2 linked regions of the Halorhodospira halophila genome follow. The protein of the gene in region 2 interacts with the protein of the main gene of each other region in a pairwise test. Links are inferred from orthologs where the notes say so. Each region holds a gene or a part of one and is shown on either strand. Other genes may lie near its edges. The genes, in order: ftsH and hflC.

Region 1 (15,506 bases), on a different replicon or contig from region 2:
TCCGTGGTATCGTCCATCACCACCACGGCCCCGGAGCCGAGCATGGAGCCGGCTGCAGCAATGCTGTCGTAGTCCATGTCGGTCTCGAGCATGGTCTCGCCGGGGACCACCGGCGTCGAGCTGCCGCCGGGGATCACCGCCTTGAGCCGGCGACCACCACGCACACCGCCGGCCATCTCCAGTAGCTCGCGGAAGGGGATGCCCATCGGGATCTCGTAGTTGCCGGGGCGCTCGACGTGACCGGAGACGGAGAAGATCTTCTCGCCGCCGTTGTTCGGCCTACCGAGGTTGAGGAACCAGTCGGCGCCATTGCGGATGACCGCAGGCACCGAGGCGAGGGTCTCGGTGTTGTTGATGGTCGTCGGCTTGCCGTAGATGCCGACCTGCGCCGGGAAAGGCGGCTTGTATCGGGGCTGGCCCTTCTTGCCCTCGAGCGACTCCATGAGTGCCGACTCTTCGCCGCAGATATAGGCGCCGGCACCGTAGTGGTTGTGGAGCTGAAAATCGAAGCCCGAGTCGAGGATGTTCTGCCCCAGGTAGCCGGCCTGGTGGGCCTCGGCCACCGCCTGCTCCATACGCTCGAACGGCTCGTGATGGAATTCGCCGCGCAGGTAGTTGTAGCCGACGCTCGCGCCCATGGCGTAGCCGGCGATGATCATCCCCTCGACCACCGCATGCGGGTTGAAACGCAGGATGTCGTGATCCTTGCAGGTTCCCGGTTCGGACTCATCCGAGTTGCAGATCAGGTACTTCTGCCCGGCACTGTCGCGGGGCATGAACCCCCACTTGATCCCCGGCGGGAAGCCGGCACCGCCCCGACCGCGCAGGGCGCTCTGCTTGACCTCGTCGATGACCTCCTGGGGCGACATGGGCGTGCGCAGCACGCGCTCGAGGGCCTTGTAGCCACCCACCTTGCGGTAGGTCTCCAGGCTCCACGGCTCGTCATAGCCCAGGGTCGTATAACAAACTTGGTTGACCATGACCCCTCCGCGCCCTGCGGCTCAGCTCAGCCCGTCGAGGATCTCGTCGATCCGCTCGCGGGTCAGATGGGTGTAGTAGTGCCCGTCGACGACCATCATCGGCGCCCGCGTGCAGGCGGCCAGGCACTCCTCCTCGCGCACCAGCGTGATGCGTCCGTCCGGCGTCGTCTCGCCGAGCCGGATCCCGAGCTTCTCCTCGGCGTAGGCCACCAGCTCATCGGCGCCGTTGAGACAGCACGAAATATTGGTGCAGATATTGACCTTGTGCCGGCCCACCGGCTCATCGAGGTGAAACATGGAGTAGAAGGTCGCCACCTCGAAGGCGCTGGCCCGGGGCATGCCGATGTAGTCTGCGGCCGCCGCCACGTGACGCCGCTCCAGCCAGCCGCCGTTATCATCCTGCAGGATGTGCAGCGCCGGGATGATCGCCGACGCCCGCCCCTGCTCGTCATCGGGATACTTAGCCAGCCAGTGGTCGATACGCCGGCACTGGTCCGCGCTCAGGGTCTCTGCTGCCACCGTCTGCTCCGTCACCGATCCACCTCCCCGAACACCACATCCAGCGAGCCGATCAGGGTCACCACGTCCGCCAGCATGTAGCCGCGGATCATCTCGTCAGTAGCCGCCAGGTGGTAGTAGCACGGCGGCCGGACCTTTAAGCGGTACGGCTTGTTGGCGCCGTCCGAGATCAGGTAGACGCCAAACTCGCCCTTGGGCGCCTCTACCGCGGCGTAAACCTCGCCGGGCGGCGTGCAGTACCCCTCGGTGAAGAGCTTGAAGTGGTGGATGAGCGACTCCATGTCGTCTTTCATCTCTTCCCGGGTCGGGGGGGTCACCTTCGGATCGTCGACCCGCACCGGGCCCGGGTTGTCGCGCAGCCAGTCCACGCACTGCTTGATAATGCGCACCGACTGGCGCATCTCCTCGACACGCACCAAGTAGCGGTCGTAGGAGTCACCGTTGACGCCGACCGGGATGTCGAAGTCGACCCGGTCGTAGGCGGCGTAAGGCTGTTTCTTGCGCAGGTCCCAGGCCACTCCGGAGCCGCGCAGCAGCGGACCGGTAAAGCCGAGTTCCACGGCACGCTCGGCGGAGACCGGGCAGATGTCCACCAGTCGCTGCTTCCAGATCCGGTTCTCGGTCAGCAGCGTCTCGTACTCGTCCACGCAGGCGGGGAAGCGCTCGCAAAAGTCGTCGAGAAAGTCGAGCACCGAGCCCTCGCGGGCGCGGTTCATCTCACGCAACTCCTTCTCGCTGCGGTAGGGCGAGGGCTCGTATTTGGGCATCTGGTCGGGCAGGTCGCGGTGCACCCCGCCCGGGCGGTAGTAGGTCGCGTGCATCCGCGCGCCCGAGACCGCCTCGTAGACATCCATGAGATCCTCGCGCTCGCGGAAGGTATACAGGAACGCGGTCATGGCGCCGACGTCGAGCCCGTGCCCGCCGAGCCACATCAGGTGGTTCAAGATGCGGGTGACCTCGTCCATCATCGTGCGGATATACTGCGCCCGCAGCGGCGGCTCGATACCGAGCAGTTTCTCGATCGCGCGCACATAGCCGTGCTCGTTGCACATCATCGAGACGTAGTCGAGCCGGTCCATGTAGCCGATGGACTGATTGTACGGCTTGGATTCGGCCAGCTTCTCCGTCGCCCGGTGCAGCAGACCGATGTGGGGGTCGGCGCGGCGCACCGTTTCCCCCTCCATCTCCAGCACCAGGCGCAGCACCCCGTGCGCCGCCGGGTGCTGCGGGCCGAAGTTCAGGGTATAGCTCTGGAACTCAGCCATCGGCTTGTCCCTCCGTGCCTTCCGCCTTGTGCGGTGCGGCGTAACGGTTGTCTTCGCGGATCACCCGCGGCACGAGCACCCGCGGCTCGATCTCCACCGGCCCGTAGACGACACGCCCCTTCTCGGGGTCGTAGCGCGGCTCTACGTTGCCGATCAGCGGGAAGTCCTTGCGGAAGGGGTGCCCGACAAAACCGTAATCGGTGAGGATCCGGCGCAGATCCGGGTGGCCTTCGAAAACGATACCGTACAGGTCGAAAGCCTCCCTTTCGGCCCAATTGGCGGACGGCCAGAGGCCCGACACAGAGGGCAATACCGGCAGGTCGTCATCCTCGGCGAAGCAGCGCACGCGAAGGCGCTGATTGTGCGTCAACGACAGCAGCTGATAGACCGCCGCGAAACGCCGGCCGGTCCGCTCCTCGATCGACTGCACCCCGTAGATGCCGGTCAGGCCCAGACGCCCAAACCCCGGCTCGGTCACCCCGCGGCTGAAGCCTGTCCCGGTCGCCGACTCGGTGATCCACTCATCCTGGCCGTAGGCGGCGTAGTCGACCCCGGCGACATCGGACAGCTGCTCGAAACGCCAATCGGCGGCATCACGCAGCTCGGTCATCACCGCAACCAACTCGGCGGGCCGGACCTCCAGCGTCACCTCGCCGCGCTCGAGCCAGCAATCGGTCAAACGACCACCGAAATGGCCGCGGAGCTGCTCCAACAGGCTCTCGGGCTCAGCCATGACTCTCCCTCAACGTGCGATGGTATTGGTCCGGCGGATCTTGTTCTGCAGCTGCAGGATGCCGTAGTACAGGGCCTCGGCCGTGGGTGGACAACCGGGGACGTAGATGTCCACGGGGACGATGCGGTCGCAGCCGCGCGTCACCGAGTAGGAGTAGTGGTAGTACCCCCCGCCGTTGGCACACGACCCCATGGAGATCACCCACTTCGGCTCCGGCATCTGGTCGTAGACCTTGCGCAGCGCCGGGGCCATCTTGTTGCAGAGCGTGCCGGCGACAATCATCACATCAGACTGCCGCGGGCTGGGCCGGAAGATCAGACCGTTGCGGTCCATGTCGTAGCGCCCCGCGGCGGTGTGCATCATCTCGACGGCACAGCAGGCCAGGCCGAAGGTCATGGGCCACAGGGAGCCGGTCCGCGCCCAGTTGATCAGCTTATCCGCGGAGGTCGTCACGTACCCCCGCTCCAGGATGCCTTCTACTCCCATTCCAGCGCCCCTTTACGCCACTCGTAGAGCAAACCGATCACGAGAAGCCCGACAAATAGGCCCATGGCCAAGATGCCGAACAGCCCAATGTCGTCCAACACAACTGCCCAAGGGAAGAGGAAGGCGATCTCGAGATCGAAGAGGATGAACAGAATGGCGACGAGGTAATAGCGCACGTCGAACTTCATGCGCGAATCCTCGAAGGCCTCGAAGCCGCACTCGTAAGGCGACTGCTTTTCCGGATCTTCACGCCGAGGACCGAGCACGAACCCGGCAGCCAGAGGCAGGACGCCGAAGACGAGCCCGACGACAATGAAGAGCAGAACCGGGAGGTAATTCTCTAGCATCGTTCGCCGCTCCGCTGGTGAGAACACGGGACCGGTGCCCCGCCCCCGTGTCGAACATCGCTGGAGTTTACGGAGCGGTCTCTCTCCGTGTCAACTCAGCGGCTTTTTTAACTTCCTGATTTTAAAGACGTTATCGTGCCGACAAACGATCGTGACGGTTGCGGGAAATCAATCCCGCCAACCGGCGTGACCAGACAGGGACGATCAGGGTGCGGGATATCGCGCGAGTGCGCGCTGAGGAAGGAGAGATATAGATGGTGCCGAAGGCCGGACTCGAACCGGCACGGCTTTCGCCACCGCCCCCTCAAGACGGCGTGTCTACCAGTTCCACCACTTCGGCACGTAGACAGTTGCGGTTGGGCGTTTACTCTGCCCCAACGCGGGACGCATGATAGCAACCCTGATCCCGCGATTCAATCCCGCAATCGCGGAAAAGGGGCTACTCCGCTTCACCCTCTTCCGCAGGCGCGTCCGGCTCCACCGGCTGACCCGGCGCCTCAGGCGCGGGGGCCTCCTGCTCCGCCGGCATGTCCGGAGCCGCCGGCGCCTCCGGATCCTCCTCTTCCGTCTCTTCCTCGCTCTCGAGCACGTCGTCGTCGCCAATCACCGAAGCGCCGCCGCCGATCCCCTGCGAGGCGATCACCGCCAGCCCCAGGCTGGTCAGGAAGAAGGTCGTACCCAGGGTCGCAATCAGCTTGGTCATGAAGGTCGCTGCGCCGCGCGAGCCGAAGACGGTGCTCGAGGCACCGCTGCCGAAGGCGGCTCCCATGTCAGCGCCCTTCCCCTGGTTCAGCAGGACCAGCACCACCAGGGCAACGGCGATGACGATATGGACGGCAAGCAACGCTTCAAACATGGGTCTACCTCAGCCCTCCGCGGCTGCGTTGTAAATCGAAAGGAAGCTGTCGGGATCCAGCGACGCGCCACCGATCAGACCGCCGTCGATATCCGGCTGGGCCAGGAGCTCGGCGGCATTGTCCGCCTTCATGCTGCCCCCGTAGAGGATGCGCAGCTGGTCGGCCACCTCATTGCCATCGCGCTCCGCAACGCGCTGACGGATGAAAGCGTGCACCGCCTGCGCCTGTTCCGGGGTTGCGGTCCGCCCGGTCCCAATGGCCCAGACCGGCTCATAGGCGATGACCGCCCCCTGGAAGGCCGCCCCGTCCACGGCGTCGATGGCAGCGTCGAGCTGTTCACCTACCACAGTCTCGGTGCGCTCGGCATCTCGCTCGGCCAGGGTCTCGCCAACGCACAGGATCGGGGTCAGCCCGGCATTGCGCGCCGCCACGAACTTGCCGGCCACCCGGCCGTTGTCCTCGCCGTAGAGCGTCCGACGCTCCGAGTGCCCGACGATCACGTAACGGCACCCCGCCTCGAGCAGCATGCCCGCCGACACTTCGCCGGTGTAGGCGCCCGACTCGTACTCGCTGACGTCCTGCGCACCCAGCGCCACACCGAATGGCAGCTGCGATGCGGCCGCCGCGAGCAAGGGATACGGCGGGCAGACCGCCAGCTCGGCATCGCCACCGCTGTCGGCAGCGTGCTCCGCAACGCGGCGGACCAGATCCTGGTCGCCGTTCATCTTCCAGTTACCAGCAATGATCTTGCGCCGCATGCCTAGACCCAACCCTGTCTATGGATTCCTGTGAAGCTGACGAAGCCTATCTACACAAGCGACTGAAATCAAATCGGGTCGGTGGCCGCACCCCGGGCCGCGCTGGCCACGGTCTCCGCCAGCGACTCGACCAGGCGATCCACCTGCGCCCCGTCGGCGCCCTCGACCATCACCCGCAGCAGCGGCTCTGTCCCCGACGGACGCAACAACACCCGCCCCCGTTCGCCGAGCTCTTGCTCGGCCTCGCTGACCGCTTCGTTGACCGCCGGCAACCCGAGTACGTCCACGCCACGCTCGATCGGCACATTGACCAGACGCTGTGGATAGTACTGCATCCCGGCGACCAGCTCATCCAGCGGCCGGCCGGTGGTCACCATGGCCTCGAGCACCTGCAGCGCCGAGATCAGCCCGTCGCCGGTGGTGGTCCGATCCAGGCAGATGATATGACCGGAGGACTCACCGCCCAGCACACCGCCGACCTGCAGCAGCCGCTCGAGGACATAACGGTCGCCCACCCGGGTCCGCTCCAGGGGAAGCCCCAGCTCCTGCAGCGCCACCTCCAGGCCGAGGTTGGTCATTTGGGTGCCGACCACCGGTCCGCACGCCTGACCACGGGCCACCCGGGCCGTAGCGATGATATAGAGCAGACCATCGCCATCGATCAGGCGGCCGGACCGGTCGGCCATGATCACCCGGTCGCCGTCGCCGTCGAACGCCACACCGACATCCGCGGACTCGTCCACCACCCGCCGGCACAGACGCTCCGGGTGCTGGGAGCCGTGATCGACATTGATGTTCAGCCCGTCCGGCTCGTGGCCGATGAGCACCACCTCGGCACCCAGCTCGCGGAGCACCGCCGGTGCCGCCTGGTAGGTGGCACCGTGGGCGCAGTCAACCACGACCCGGAGACCGCGCAGGTCGATGCGCCGACCCACAGAGCCCTTGCAGAACTCGATGTACCGCCCGACCGCGTCGTTGATACGGGTCGCGCGGCCCAGCTCCTGGCAGGGGACCATCTGCGGCGGCCCGTCCTGGAGCAGTCGCTCGATGGCCTCTTCGGTGGCGTCGTCGAGCTTGTAGCCATCCGGGCCGAAGAACTTGATCCCGTTATCGTAATGCGGGTTGTGCGAGGCGCTGATGACGACACCGGCCCGGGCATGGAGGGTCCGCGTCAGGTAGGCAATGGCCGGGGTCGGCATGGGCCCGAGCATCAGACTGTGCACGCCGGCGGCCGCGAAACCGGCCTCGAGGGCGGACTCGAACATGTACCCGGACAGCCGGGTGTCCTTGCCGATGACCACCTTGCGCTGCCCCTCGCCGACGAGGACACGGCCAGCCGCCCAGCCCAGCCTGAGGACGAAGTCCGGGGTGATCGGCGCCTCGCCGACCCGCCCGCGGATGCCATCGGTTCCGAAATAGATTCTCTGCTCGGCCAAGTCCGTGTTCCCTTTCAGTGCACTTGCCTAGGCGCTCGCGGCCGTCGCTGCCACCCGCACCGCGTCGGCGGTCGCCCCAACATCGTGGGCACGAATGATCCGTGCCCCCTGGTACACGGCGACGGCCGCCGCCGCCAGGCTGCCTGGCAACCGCTCCTCCACCGGGCGATCCAGCAGTTTGCCGATCATGGACTTGCGCGACATGCCGACGAGCACCGGTGGTCCGAGCGCCACGATCCGATCCAGGTGCCGGAGCAGCTGGTAGTTGTGCTCCAGCGTCTTACCGAAACCGAACCCCGGATCGAGCAGCATGCGCTCGCGTGGCAGCCCGGCCTCCTCGGCGGCGGCCATCCGTTCCGCCAAGCATTCGGCCACCTCGGTCACCACGTCATTGTAGCTCGGCGCATCCTGCATGGTCCGGGGCTGACCCTGCATGTGCATCAGACACACTGGGACGCCCAGCCCGGCGGCTGCCTCCGCGGCCCCCGGCTCCTGCAGCGCACGGATGTCGTTGATCAAACCCGCCCCGGCGGCTACCGCCTCGCGGGCCACCTCGGGCTTGTAGGTGTCCACGGAGATCGGGCAATCGACCTCGCGGGCCAGGGCCTCGACGACCGGGACCACTCGCTCAAGCTCCTGCTCCAGCGGCACCGGCGGCGCACCGGGGCGGCTCGACTCGCCTCCGACATCGATCAGGTCGGCGCCCTCGGCCACCATCCGCCGGGCATGGGCGCGCGCCTGCTCCAGGTCGAGGAAGTGGCCCCCGTCCGAAAAGGAGTCCGGGGTCACGTTGAGCACGCCCATAACCCGCGGCCGATCTAACGAGAGGGGGCGGCCCCCGCAATGGAGAACCGCCCCGTCGGACAACGCCACCATCAGTGTTCGCCTACGGGTCCGCCGATGGGTCCCTCGCGGCCGTCGTCCTTGCCATCCGTTTCGGCCTGGTCGTCAACCCCGACCGTCTCGCCCTCGTCGGTGGAGCCACCGCCCTGATCGCGATCCTGCCACCCCTTGGGCGGCCGGGGCTCCTTGCCCTGCATGATGTCATCGATCTGGTCGCGGTCGATGGTCTCGTACTTCATCAGGGCATCGGCCATGATATGGAGCTTTTCCAGGTTCTCCTGGAGGATCTTCTCCGCGGCGGTGTAGTTGCTGTCGATCACCGCCCGGACCTCCTCGTCGATGGCGTGCTGCGTCTCGTCCGAGACCTCCTTCTGCTGCGCCATCGAGCGGCCGAGGAAGACTTCGCCCTCCTCTTCGCCGTAGGCAAGCGGGCCAAGCCGCGCCGAGAGCCCCCACTTGGTGACCATGTTGCGGGCAATCTCGGTGGCCCGCTGGATGTCGTTCTGGGCACCGGTGGTGACCCGGTCGTTGCCAAAGATCAGCTCCTCGGCGATCCGGCCGCCAAAGAGGCTGGCAATCATGCTGTCCAGGCGCTGCTTGGTGTAGCTGTACCGATCCTCTTCCGGGAGGAACATGGTCACGCCCAACGCACGACCGCGTGGGATGATCGTCACCTTATGGACCGGATCATGCTCCGGGGTGCGCAGGCCGACGATGGCGTGCCCAGCCTCGTGGTAGGCCGTGAGCTTCTTCTCGTCTTCCTTCATCACCATGGACTTGCGCTCGGAGCCCATCATGATCTTGTCCTTGGCCTGCTCGAAGTCCGTCTGATCGACGGCCTCCTTGTTGGCCCGCGCTGCGAACAGCGCCGCCTCGTTGACCAAGTTCTGCAGATCGGCCCCGGAGAAGCCCGGCGTTCCGCGGGCGATGATCTCGGGCCGGACGTCGTCGGCCATGGGCACCTTGCGCATGTGCACGTTCAGGATCTGCTCGCGTCCGCGCACATCCGGCAGCGGCACCACCACCTGGCGGTCGAAGCGGCCGGGGCGCAGCAGTGCCGGGTCGAGCACGTCCGGCCGGTTGGTGGCGGCGATGACGATGATGCCCTCGCTGCCCTCGAAACCGTCCATCTCGACGAGCATCTGATTTAGCGTCTGCTCGCGCTCGTCGTGACCACCACCGAGCCCGGCGCCGCGTTGACGGCCGACGGCGTCCAGCTCATCGATGAAGATGATGCACGGCGCCTGCTTCTTGGCCTGCTGGAACATGTCCCGCACCCGGGAGGCGCCGACGCCGACGAACATCTCGACGAAGTCCGACCCGGAGATGGAGAAGAACGGCACCCGCGCCTCGCCGGCGATGGCCTTGGCGAGCAGGGTCTTGCCGGTTCCCGGCGGCCCGACCATGAGCACGCCGCGCGGGATGGTCCCGCCGAGCTTCTGGAACTTGCTTGGGTCGCGCAGGAAGTCCACAAGCTCCTTGACGTCCTCCTTGGCCTCGTCGCAGCCGGCCACGTCCGAGAAGCTGTGCTTGCTCTGCTCCTCGGTCATCATCTTGGCCTTGCTCTTGCCGAAGGACATCGCCCCGCGGCCGCCACCGCCTCCCTGCATCTGGCGCATGAAGTAGATCCACACGGCGATCAGCAGCAGGAAGGGCGTCCACGAGATGAGGATCTGCAGGAGCATGCTGTCTTCCTCAGCCCGCTCCGCATCGATGGTGACGCCGTGCTCGAGCAGTTCGCCGATCAGCGCCCGGTTGTCCACCTCGGGGTTGAAGGTCAGGTACTCGTTGCCGTCGGCGTGCTGGATGGTGATCTCCTCGCCCCGGATCAGCACCTCGCGGATATTGCCGCGCTCGACCTCGTTGAGGAACTCGGAGTAGGGGACCTTCTCGGTCACATCCGCCGACTGCTCCTGGAAGTTGCTGAATACGGACATCAGCACGACGGCGATGATGACCCAAAGGATCAGATTCTTGGCCATGTCGCTCACGGCGTCACCTCAATCTGCCTGAATGCGGCACCTGATAGGCACCTTACTATACCGTCGGACCGCGAGCCAGAAGGTAGACCTCCCGACTGCCCGACCTGGAGGCGTCCGGTTTGCGAGAGAGGACGCGGGAGAAGCGCCGTGTCAGCTCGCCGCGGAACGTGTCGAACCCCTCGCCGTGGAAGACCTTGACGAGGAAGTCACCATCCTTATGCAAGAATTGACCGGCAAAGTCGGCGGCGAGTTCCGCCAGCCCCATCGCCGCCGGCTGATCCACCGCGCTGTGCCCGGTCAGATTCGGCGCCATGTCGGAGAGCACCACATCCACCGGGCGCCCGCCCAGCGCGGTCTCCACGGCGCGCAGCCCGTCGTCGGTGGAAAAGTCGGCGTGGACGAACGTAACCCCGGGCAGGGGTTCCATCTCCAGCAGGTCGATGGCGACGACCAACCCCGACGCGCCCACCTTCGGCGCCGCCAGCTGCGACCACCCACCGGGTGCGGCGCCCAGGTCAACAACCACCTGACCGGGGCGCAGGAGCCCGTCGCGCTGGTCGATCGCCTCGAGCTTAAGTGCTGCCCGCGAGCGCCACCCCTCAGCACGGGCACGGCGGACGAACGGATCGCTTTCGTGCCGGCTCCGCCGGGCCCGGGAGTTGCAGCCGCTGCGCCGCCGCCTACAGGCCGCCATGCCCGCCCCCTTCCGCCACGCGGCGGCGCGCCACGGCACGTGCGCGCAGCACGACCCAGCCGGCACCCAGGCTGGCGACCACCAGCACGCCGAGCGCCTCCTGCCAGGCGGCGAGATCGAGACCCAGCGTCAGGAAGTACGCCGAGATGATCACCAGCACCACCACACCCAGCTCGATCTTGACCTCGCGCAGCGGCCCGCCGCTTGCCCGGACCACGCCACGGCGTGATAGCCTTCTTGCTTTATCGTCACCAGGCACCAAACACCTCCATGCATCTAGATCCGGATCAACTCAAGCAACTCCGCCGGCTCGGCCACGCCCTCAAGCCCGTCGTCCTGACCGGGGCCGCCGGCCTCAGCGAGGGGGTCCTGGAGGAGATTGAGCGTGCCCTGGACGACCACGAGCTGATCAAGGTGAAGCTCGCCGGCGCCAGCAAGGAGGAGCGCCAGGCCATGACCGAGGAGATTGCCGAACAGACCGGGGCGATCGTGGTCCAGACCATCGGGCGGATCGTCCTGCTCTATCGAGAGAACCCGGAGAAGAGCCAAGTCCTGATCTGAGCTCCCGCGCGGCAGACGCTCAGCGTCCCTGTTCCGCGGTGTCGACGGCATCACCGTCACCTGCCGCCAGCCGCGGTTCGATCCCGCCGAGTACCAGGACCAGCGCAATGGCACTGGCCACGAAGTAGAGGCTTTCGGCGGCACGCAGGGCCGAGAGGTACCCGACTTCACCGGCCTGCTCAGTTAAAACCGCCATCGGTGGCCGCACCCAGAACTCTCCCACCGCCAGCACGACCGCCAACAGCACCAGCAGCCACAGCCGCCAGTGGGCCGCCAGCGGACGGATCCGGTGGCGCAACTGTGTCGGTATCAGCAGCGCGGCACACACCAGGGCGATCCAAGCCACCAGGCCGGTGATCTCGCCGACCAACGCCGCCGCCTGGGCGGTGTCCTCCAGCGTGCGAAACAGCAATGGCGAGACGATGTAGCCGACGCTCCACAGCGCGCCGGCCAGCATCGTCAGCGCCACCCGCTCGGCCGCGCGGATCAGCACCGCACCTCCACCGCCGGGCCGCTGCGGGCAAGCTGCCCGCACCTACTCATAGCGGACCTCGACGATCTCATAGGTCCGCTCACCGCCCGGGGCCTGCACCACGGCCTCGTCACCCTCCTCCTTGCCGATCAGCGCGCGGGCGATGGGCGAGTTGACCGAGATGAGGTGCTGCTTGATGTCCGCCTCGTCCTCGCCAACGATCTGATAGCTGACCGTCTCCTCGGTGTCGGTGTCCTCGAGCGCCACGGTCGCCCCGAAGACGATCTTCGGGGCCGCCTGCACCGTCGCCGGGTCAATGATCTGGGCGTTGGACAGTTTGCCCTCGATCTCCTGGATACGGCCCTCAATAAAACTCTGCTGCTCGCGCGCGGCGTGATACTCGGCGTTCTCTTTTAGGTCGCCGTGTTCCCTCGCCTCGGCAATCGCCTGGATGACCCGCGGGCGATCCTCGTGCTTGAGCCGCTGAAGCTCCTCACGCAGCTTCTCTGCGCCACGAACCGTCAACGGTATCTTGCTCATCCCGTCATCTCCCTGTGCAGGGCGTGAAGGGGGCGGGCCTCCCAGTCCTTCATGTGATCCAGTGCCAGGCACGTGGCCCGGGCACCCGCGATGGTCGTCGTGTAGCAGACCTTGCGCTGCAGCGCCTCGCGGCGGATCGAGTAGGAGTCGGCAATGGCCTGCCGCCCCTCGGTGGTATTCACGATCAGATCGATCTCGTCGTTCTTGATGGCGTCCACGACATGCGGCCGACCCTCGATGACCTTGTTGATCCGGCGCACCTCCAGGCCCGCCTCCTCGAGGGCGGCCGCGGTGCCATGGGTGGCGATCAAGCGAAAGCCGCGCCGAACCAGGTCCCGCGCCACCTCGACCGCTGCCTCCTTGTCCACCTCACGCACACTGACAAAGGCACAGCCGCCCCGCGGCAGGGTCACCCCCGCAGCCAGCTGAGCCTTCGCGTAGGCCTCCCCGAAACAGGCGCCAATACCCATCACTTCGCCGGTAGACTTCATCTCCGGACCGAGGATGGGATCAACACCGGGGAACTTGAGGAACGGGAAGACCGCCTCTTTTACGGAATAGTAGTTAGGGATGACCTCGTTCACCACCCCCTGCTCCGCCAGGGTGCGGCCGGCCATGCAGCGGGCGGCCACCTTGGCCAGCGGCACGCCACACGCCTTGGCGACGTAGGGCACGGTCCGCGAGGCGCGCGGGTTGACCTCCAGTAGGAAGATGCGCTGCCCCTGGATGGCGAACTGCACGTTCATCAGCCCGACCACCCCGAGCTCCCGGGAGAGCAGGCGCACCTGCTCGCGGATCCGATCCTGCACATCCTGCCCCAGCGTGTAGGGCGGGATAGAGCAGGCGGAGTCGCCGGAGTGGACGCCGGCCTGCTCGATATGCTGCATGATGCCGCCAATCACCACCTGATCGCCGTCGCTGACGGCGTCCACGTCGACCTCCACGGCATCGTCGAGGAAGCGGTCAAGCAGCACCGGCGAGTTGTGCGAAACCCGCACGGCCTCGTTCATGTACTGGCGCAGCTCGCTCTCCTCGTAGACGATCTCCATCGCCCGACCACCAAGGACGTACGAGGGGCGCACCACCAGCGGATAACCGATCTCGGCAGCCAGCTGCAGGGCCTCGGTCTCCGTGCGGGCGGTGCGGTTCGGCGGCTGCATCAGATCGATGCGGCCGATCATGTCCTGGAAGCGCTCCCGGTCCTCGGCCAGATCGATGGAGTCCGGGGTCGTACCGATGATCGGCGTCCCGGCGGCCTCGAGTTCGCGGGCGAGCTTCAGCGGCGTCTGCCCGCCGTACTGGACGATCACCCCGTCCGGCTGCTCCGTCTCGACCACCTCCAGCACGTCCTCCAGGGTCAACGGCTCGAAGTAAAGCCGATCCGAGGTGTCGTAGTCGGTGGAGACGGTCTCGGGGTTGCAGTTGACCATGATGGTCTCGTAGCCGTCATCGCGAAGGGCCAGCGAGGCGTGGACGCAGCAATAGTCGAACTCGATCCCCTGCCCGATACGGTTCGGCCCGCCGCCGAGAACCATGATCTTCTTGCGTCCGCTCGGCTCTGCCTCGCACTCCTCCTCGTAGGTGGAGTAGAGGTAGGCGGTGGCGGTGGGGAACTCGGCGGCGCAGGAGTCCACCCGCTTGAACACCGGCCGCACGCCCAGATCGCGGCGGCGCTGGCGCACCTGGGACTCCTTGACGCCCCACAGGGCCGCCAGACGGGCATCGGAGAAACCGCGCCGCTTGAGGCGCAGCAGCGCCCCGGCATCACAGTCGTCCAGGGTCGAGGCGGCGACCTCCCCCTCCACGGCGATCAGCTCCTCGACCTGCGCGAGGAACCACGGGTCGATGGCCGTCATGCCGTGGACCTCATCGAGGGTGAAGCCGACCCGGAACGCATCCCCCAGGTGCAGTACCCGATCCGGGGTCGGCTGACGCAGCGAGTGGCGCACCGTATCGCGCACGTCCGTGCGACTGTGGTCGAGCCGCTCGTCGAGCCCGGACAGATCCTGCTCCAGTCCCCGCAGGGCCTTCTGGAAAGACTCCTGGAAGGTCCGTCCGATGGCCATGACCTCGCCCACGGACTTCATCTGGGTCGTCAGGTAGCAGTCGGCCTGCGGGAATTTCTCAAACGTGAAACGCGGGATCTTGGTGACGACGTAGTCGATCGTCGGCTCGAAGGAGGCCGGGGTGGCACCACCGGTGATCTCGTTGCGCAGTTCGTCGAGCGTGTAGCCGACCGCCAGCTTGGCCGCCACCTTGGCGATGGGGAAGCCGGTCGCCTTGGAGGCCAGCGCCGACGAGCGCGACACCCGCGGGTTCATCTCGATGATCACCATGCGCCCGTTGTCCGGGTTGATGGCGAACTGGACGTTGGAGCCGCCGGTCTCCACGCCGATCTCCCGCAGCACCGCCAGCGATGCGTCGCGCATCAGCTGGTATTCCTTGTCGGTGAGGGTCTGCGCAGGGGCCACCGTGACCGAATCACCGGTGTGCACCCCCATGGGATCGAGGTTCTCGATGGAGCAGATGATGATGGCGTTGTCGTGGCGATCGCGCACGACCTCCATCTCGTACTCCTTCCAGCCGAGGACCGACTCCTCGAGCTGCACCTCGTTGGTGTAGGAGAGGTCGAGGCCGCGCTCGACGATCTCGTGAAACTCCTCCCGGTTGTAGGCGATGCCGCCGCCGGAGCCGCCCAGGGTATAGGACGGGCGGATGATGACCGGGAAGCCGATCCGTGCCTGCGCCGCCTGGGCCTCGGCCATAGAGCGGGCGATCTCGGCGCGCGGCGACTCGAGCCCGATCCGCGACATGGCGGCGCGAAACGCCTCGCGCTCCTCGGCCTTGTCGATCGCCTCACGGGTGGCGCCGATCATCTCAACACCGAAGCGCTCCAGCACGCCGTGCTTGACCAGGTCGAGGGCGCAGTTGAGCGCCGTCTGCCCACCCATGGTCGGCAGGACCGCATCGGGCTGCTCGCGCTCGATGATCCGCGAGACCGTCTGCCACTCCACCGGCTCGATATAGACCGCA
Region 2 (5,457 bases):
GGAGGTCTACCGGCTCACCGGCCGACCGCTGAGCGAGGTCCAGCGCGAGCCGGGGCTGCCGGGGCTGGACGAGGCGCCGCTGAAGGTCATCCTCGAGCCGCCGGAGCGTGCCTGGCTGCACCGGCGCATCGAGGCCCGTTTCCGGGCCATGCTCGCCGCCGGGCTGGTGGGCGAGGTGGTGGCGCTGCACCGCCGCGGCGATCTGGGCGAGGAACTCCCGGCGATTCGTGCGGTCGGATACAGGCAAGTCTGGCATTACCTGGAAGGCGCCTGCGACCACCCCACGATGATCCGCCGGGGGCTGCGCGCCACGCGTCAGTACGCCAAGCGCCAGATCACCTGGTTGCGCGGGCAGGACGACGGAGTCCGGTTCACGGCGGGCGACGGGCTGGAGGCGCGGGTTCACAGCTATGTCACCGGGGCCCTCGGGGGCGTGTGATACACTTTTCCCATGAGCAAGTGGCGCCCCTGCGGCGGGGTTCGCGGGTCATAACAACAACAATCATTGGGGGCGAATCGTCATGGCGAAGGGGCAGTCATTGCAGGAACCCTTTCTGAATACCCTGCGCAAGGAAAAGGTTCCGGTCTCGATCTACCTGGTCAATGGGATCAAGCTGCAGGGGCAGATCGAGTCCTTCGATCAGTTCGTGGTGCTGTTGCGCAACAACGTCAACCAGATGGTGTACAAGCACGCCATCTCGACCATCGTCCCGGCACGGCGCGTGCGCCTGCCGCAGCAGGGCGAAGAGGCATCCGCCGAGGCGGTCGTCGGCGAGGAGGCAAGCGATAACTAATCAGCGCAAGGGTAGCGGTCCGGCGGATCTGTTCGCCCGGCCTTCTGGGGGCGAACGGGCCGTGGTGCTGCACGTCCGGCTTCCAGGGGACGCCCTGGACGCCGCGGAGGAGTTCGAGGCGCTGGGTGACTCCGCCGGCGCCGAGGTGGTGGGCCGCTTTCGCCACCGACGCGACACCCCGGATCCGCGGACCTTCATCGGCCGCGGCAAGGTCGCCGAGCTGGCCGAGCGGGTGCGCGAACTGGACGCCGGGCTGGTGCTGGTTGACCAGCCGCTGTCGGCGGCTCAGGAGCGCAACCTGGAGACCGACCTGGGCTGCCGTGTGCTCGATCGCACCGGGCTGATCCTGGATATCTTCGCGCAGCGGGCGCGAACCTTCGAGGGCCGGCTCCAGGTGGAGCTGGCGCAGCTCAAGCACGTCGCCAGTCGCCTGGTCCGCGGCTGGTCCCACCTGGAGCGGCAGAAAGGCGGGATCGGCCTGCGTGGCCCGGGCGAGAAGCAGCTGGAGATGGACCGCCGGTTCATCGGCGGGCGCATCCAGCAGATCGAACGGCGCCTGGCCAAGGTGCGCCGAACCCGTGAGCAGGGCCGCAAGGCCCGGCGCAAGCGCGAGCTGCCCGTGGTCTCGCTGGTCGGCTATACCAACGCCGGCAAGTCCACCCTGTTCAATCACGTTACCGGCTCACAGCGCCTGGCCGAGGATCGGCTGTTCGCGACACTCGATCCCTCGTGGCGCCGCGTGGAGCTGGCCCGTGGCTCGGCGGCGGTGGTTTCGGATACGGTGGGCTTTATCAGCCGGCTGCCCCACGATCTGGTGGCGGCCTTCCGCTCGACCCTCGAGGAGGTCACCGACGCGGATCTGCTTCTTCACGTCATCGACGCCGGGGCCGAGGAGCGCGAGCACCAGATCGAGCAAGTGGAGGCGGTCCTCGCGGAACTCGGTGCCGATGCGGTGCCCACGCTGCGTGTCTACAACAAGGTGGATACCTGCGCCCTGGCGCCGGGCCGGATCGAGGACGACGAAGGCCTGGTGACCGGCGTACGGATCTCGGCGGCCACCGGTGAGGGGGTGGAAGCCCTGCTCGAGGCGGTGGCCGAGCGGCTCGGCCCGGAGCGCACCCGGCGCCGTGTCCATCTGCGGCCGGATCAGGGGCGCCTGCGTGCCCAGCTGTTCCGGCTCGGCTGTGTCATCGAGGAGCACTGCGCCGACGACGGCCAGCTCGCTCTGGAGGTGGAGCTCCCCGTGCATGAGCTGGAAAGGCTCCATGTCCGTGAGGGGCTGCCGCGCGGAGAGGTTGTCCCTACCTGACTTCGGTTGCGGTTGGCGGGGCAGCTCCCTAGAATCTGACCGTTCGACCGACCTGACGGCGGATCGTCTTAGTCACATACGGAGTCCCGAATGGCGTGGAATGAGCCCGGCGGCGGCAGCCGCGACCCCTGGGGCAGCGGCCCCAAAGGCGGCGGCAGTGGGGGGCCGCCCGATCTGGATGAGGTCTTCCGCAAGTTGCGTGAGCAGTTGCAGGGCCTGTTCGGCGGGCGCATGCCCAGCGGGCCCTCCCGCGGGCCCGGCGCAACCGGCATCGGCTTGCTGGCGCTCGGCGCCTTCGTGGTCTGGATGCTATCCGGCATCTATATCGTCGACCAGGGCTGGCGCGGGGTGGAGCTGACCTTCGGTCGCCACTCCGATACGACGGAGCCCGGGCCGCACTGGCACTGGCCGCGCCCCATCGGCCAGATCGAGCGGGTCAATGTCGACCAGCGGCGCATCGCCGAGGTCGGCTACGAGTCGATGCAGAATCGGGCCCGTCCCGTGCCGGCCGAGGCGCTGATGATCACCCGCGACGAGAACATCGTCGATGTGCGGATCGCGGCGCAGTACGAGGTCAATGATCCTTTCCTCTACCTGTTCAACTTCCGCTTGCCGGAGCAGACCCTCAAGCAGGTCACCGAGAGTGCCGTGCGCGAGATCATCGGCAAGCGTGAACTGCAGTATGTGCTCACCGAAGGCCGCACCGAGGTGGCGCAGGAGACCGGGCGGTTGCTCCAGGAGGTGATGGACGAGTACCGCACCGGGCTGCAAGTGGTGCAGGTGGCGGTCCAGGATATCCAGCCCCCCGAGCCGGTGCAGCCGGCCTTCGAGGACGCCATCCGCGCCCGGGAGGACGAGCAGCGCACCATCAACCGGGCCCAGGCCTACGCCAATGAGCTGATCCCGCGGGCCCAGGGCCAGGCGGCGCGCATTCTCGAGGAAGCAGACGGTTACCGCGAGCAGGTTATCGCCCAGGCCGAGGGTGACGCGGCCCGCTTCGAGGCGCTGGTGGCCGAGTACCGCAACGCACCGTCGCTGATGCGTCAGCGGATCTACCTCGAGACCATGGAGGAGATCCTCGGGCGCGTGCCCAAGGTGATGCTCGACTCCGAGTCCAGCCAGTCGCTGATGTACCTGCCGCTGGACAAGCTCATGGATCGCCGGAGTGGCACGACGGCGTTTGCCGGCGAATCCAATATCGATGTACCGCAGGAACGGGACGCCATCTCGCCGACGCAGCGAGCACGAGAGGCGCTCCGTGATAGGGGGACGCGCTGATGCGAATCCTGAAGAACGTCGTGTTGCCCCTGCTGGTGGTGGCCGCGATCCTCGGCTACTTCTCGGTGTTCACCGTCTCCGAGAAGGAGGTCGCGCTCAAGTTCCGGCTTGGTGAGATCATCAAGTCGGACTTTGATCCGGGGCTCCACTTCAAGACCCCGTTCGTGAACAACGTCCGCAAGTTCGACGCCCGGGTGCAGAACCTGGACGAGGAGCCGGAACGGTTCCTGACGGTGGAGCAGAAGAACCTGATCGTCGACTCCTTCGTGAAGTGGCGCGTGGATGATGCCGAGCGTTACTACACCACCGTCCGTGGTGAGCCGGAGCGGGCCAACCAACGCCTGCGCGAGATCATCCGCGATGCCCTGCGTGCCGAGTTCGGTAAGCGCACGGTGCAGGACATCATCTCCGGCGAGCGCGTGCAGATCATGGACATCCTGCGCGTGACCACCGCCGAGGCGGCGCAGAGCCTGGGGCTGGAGGTGCTCGATGTGCGCCTCAAGCGCATCGATCTGCCCGAGGACGTTACCGACTCGATCTTCGACCGCATGGTGGCGGATCGTGAGCGGGTCGCCCGCGAGATCCGCGCCCGCGGTGAGGAGGCCGGCGAGCGCATCCGCGCCGACGCCGACCGTCAGCGGACGGTGCTCCTCGCCGAGGCCTACCGGGACGGTGAGTCCCTGCGTGGTGAGGGTGATGCCACCGCGGCGGAGATCTACGCCAGCGCCTACAGCCAGGAGCCGGATTTCTTCGCCTTCCAGCGCAGCCTCAGGGCCTATCGCGAGTCCTTCCAGGGTGAGGACGATCTGTTCGTCCTGTCGCCGGACTCGCAGTTCTTCCGCTTCTTCGACGGCGGCGAGCAGCTGCCGGGGATGAACGGCGAGCTCGGGTCCCCCGATCAGGACTGACCGAGAGGGGGGATCGCCGTGGAGATGGGTGACCTGCTCACCGCGATCGCCCTCCTGCTGGTGATCGAGGGCATCCTCCCTGCAGCGAATCCCGGCGCCCTGCGCCGGGTGTTCCTGCAGGCCGCCGAGATGGATGATCGAAGCCTGCGGACCGTCGGCCTCCTGTCCATGGGGGTGGGCGTTCTGCTGCTCTACTGGGTGCGAGGTTAATGGATCGCAAGGCACGGTGGATGCTGCCGGACGGCGTCGACGAGCTGTTGCCGCCGGAGGCCGCACAGGCCGAGGCGTTGCGCCGTCGGCTGTTGGATCTCTTCGATTCCTGGGGGTATGAGCTGATCATGCCCCCTTTCATTGAGTACCTGGAGGCACTGCTCACCGGCACCGGCCGGGATCTGGACGTGCAGACCTTCAAGGTCACCGATCAACTCTCCGGGCGGACGCTGGGCGTGCGCCCCGACATCACCCCGCAGGCGGCCCGGATCGACGCCCATCAGCTGCGCCGCGAGGGCATCACCCGGCTGTGCTACATCGGCAGCACCCTGCAGGCGCGGGCCGAAGGGCCCGCCGGCAGCCGCAATGCCGTGCAGCTTGGCGCAGAGCTCTACGGCCACGCCGGGGTGGAGAGCGATCTGGAGGTGATCTCGCTGATGCTCGCCACGCTGCGCGCCGCCGGGGTGGAGCAGCTGCATCTGGATGTGGGGCACGTGGGTATCTTCGAGGCCCTGCTTGAGGACCTCGGCCTCGGCCCGGCCGCCGAGGAGGCCCTGCTTGATGCCCTGCAGCGCAAGGCCGGCGACGAGATCGCCGTCGTGCTCGCCGAGGCCGGCGTGGAGACGGCGCAGGCCGAGCGTCTTTCGGCGCTGGTCGGGCTGCACGGCGGCGTGGAGGTCCTAGAGCGGGCGCAGACGGTGCTCGGCTGGGCCGGTCCGGCTGTGGCCGAGGCGCTGGAGCAGCTGCGTGTGGTGGCCGACAGCCTGGCGCGGCGCGAGCCGGAGTTGCCGCTGCACCTGGATCTGGGCGAGCTGCGCGGCTACCGCTACCACACCGGGCTGGTGTTCGCCGCCTACACCCCGGGCTATGGGCAGGAGCTGGCGCGCGGTGGGCGCTACGACGGCATCGGCCGGGCGTTCGGGCGGCCGCGGCCGGCCACCGGCTACAGCGCCGACCT

What was found.
Region 1: the proteins of hflC (region 2) and ftsH interact in binary tests that used the Escherichia coli proteins (3 or more experiments, as listed by UniProt). The link is inferred for Halorhodospira halophila from one-to-one orthologs.

The regions. Positions count from the first base shown.
Region 1 is NZ_NHSN01000025.1:37,527-53,032, forward strand. Bases 7,737-10,616 are described here. They hold ftsH (ATP-dependent zinc metalloprotease FtsH), read right to left. Parts: upstream 10,216-10,616; coding sequence 8,257-10,215; downstream 7,737-8,256. Other genes in these bases: folP (dihydropteroate synthase), read right to left, coding at 7,737-8,257; CCR79_RS09545 (RlmE family RNA methyltransferase), read right to left, coding at 10,262-10,616. Also shown: NADH-quinone oxidoreductase subunit NuoF, read right to left, coding at 1-980; NADH-quinone oxidoreductase subunit NuoE, read right to left, coding at 1,002-1,514; CCR79_RS09495 (NADH-quinone oxidoreductase subunit D), read right to left, coding at 1,511-2,764; CCR79_RS09500 (NADH-quinone oxidoreductase subunit C), read right to left, coding at 2,757-3,497; CCR79_RS09505 (NuoB/complex I 20 kDa subunit family protein), read right to left, coding at 3,507-3,983; CCR79_RS09510 (NADH-quinone oxidoreductase subunit A), read right to left, coding at 3,974-4,330; preprotein translocase subunit SecG, read right to left, coding at 4,770-5,186; tpiA (triose-phosphate isomerase), read right to left, coding at 5,196-5,945; glmM (phosphoglucosamine mutase), read right to left, coding at 6,014-7,381; more of folP, read right to left, coding at 7,409-7,736; more of CCR79_RS09545, read right to left, coding at 10,617-10,900; CCR79_RS09550 (hypothetical protein), read right to left, coding at 10,887-11,159; ribosome assembly RNA-binding protein YhbY, read left to right, coding at 11,171-11,461; CCR79_RS09560 (DUF4149 domain-containing protein), read right to left, coding at 11,481-11,954; transcription elongation factor GreA, read right to left, coding at 11,997-12,473; carB (carbamoyl-phosphate synthase large subunit), read right to left, coding at 12,470-15,506. UniProt on the Escherichia coli protein: Acts as a processive, ATP-dependent zinc metallopeptidase for both cytoplasmic and membrane proteins. Plays a role in the quality control of integral membrane proteins.
Region 2 is NZ_NHSN01000011.1:34,086-39,542, reverse strand. What follows is about bases 2,336-5,334. They hold hflC (protease modulator HflC), read left to right. Parts: upstream 2,336-3,380; coding sequence 3,381-4,289; downstream 4,290-5,334. Other genes in these bases: CCR79_RS03745 (ATP phosphoribosyltransferase regulatory subunit), read left to right, coding at 4,499-5,334; CCR79_RS03750 (DUF2065 domain-containing protein), read left to right, coding at 4,314-4,499; hflK (FtsH protease activity modulator HflK), read left to right, coding at 2,336-3,381. Also shown: tRNA (adenosine(37)-N6)-dimethylallyltransferase MiaA, read left to right, coding at 1-439; RNA chaperone Hfq, read left to right, coding at 522-794; ribosome rescue GTPase HflX, read left to right, coding at 823-2,103; more of hflK, read left to right, coding at 2,194-2,335; more of CCR79_RS03745, read left to right, coding at 5,335-5,457.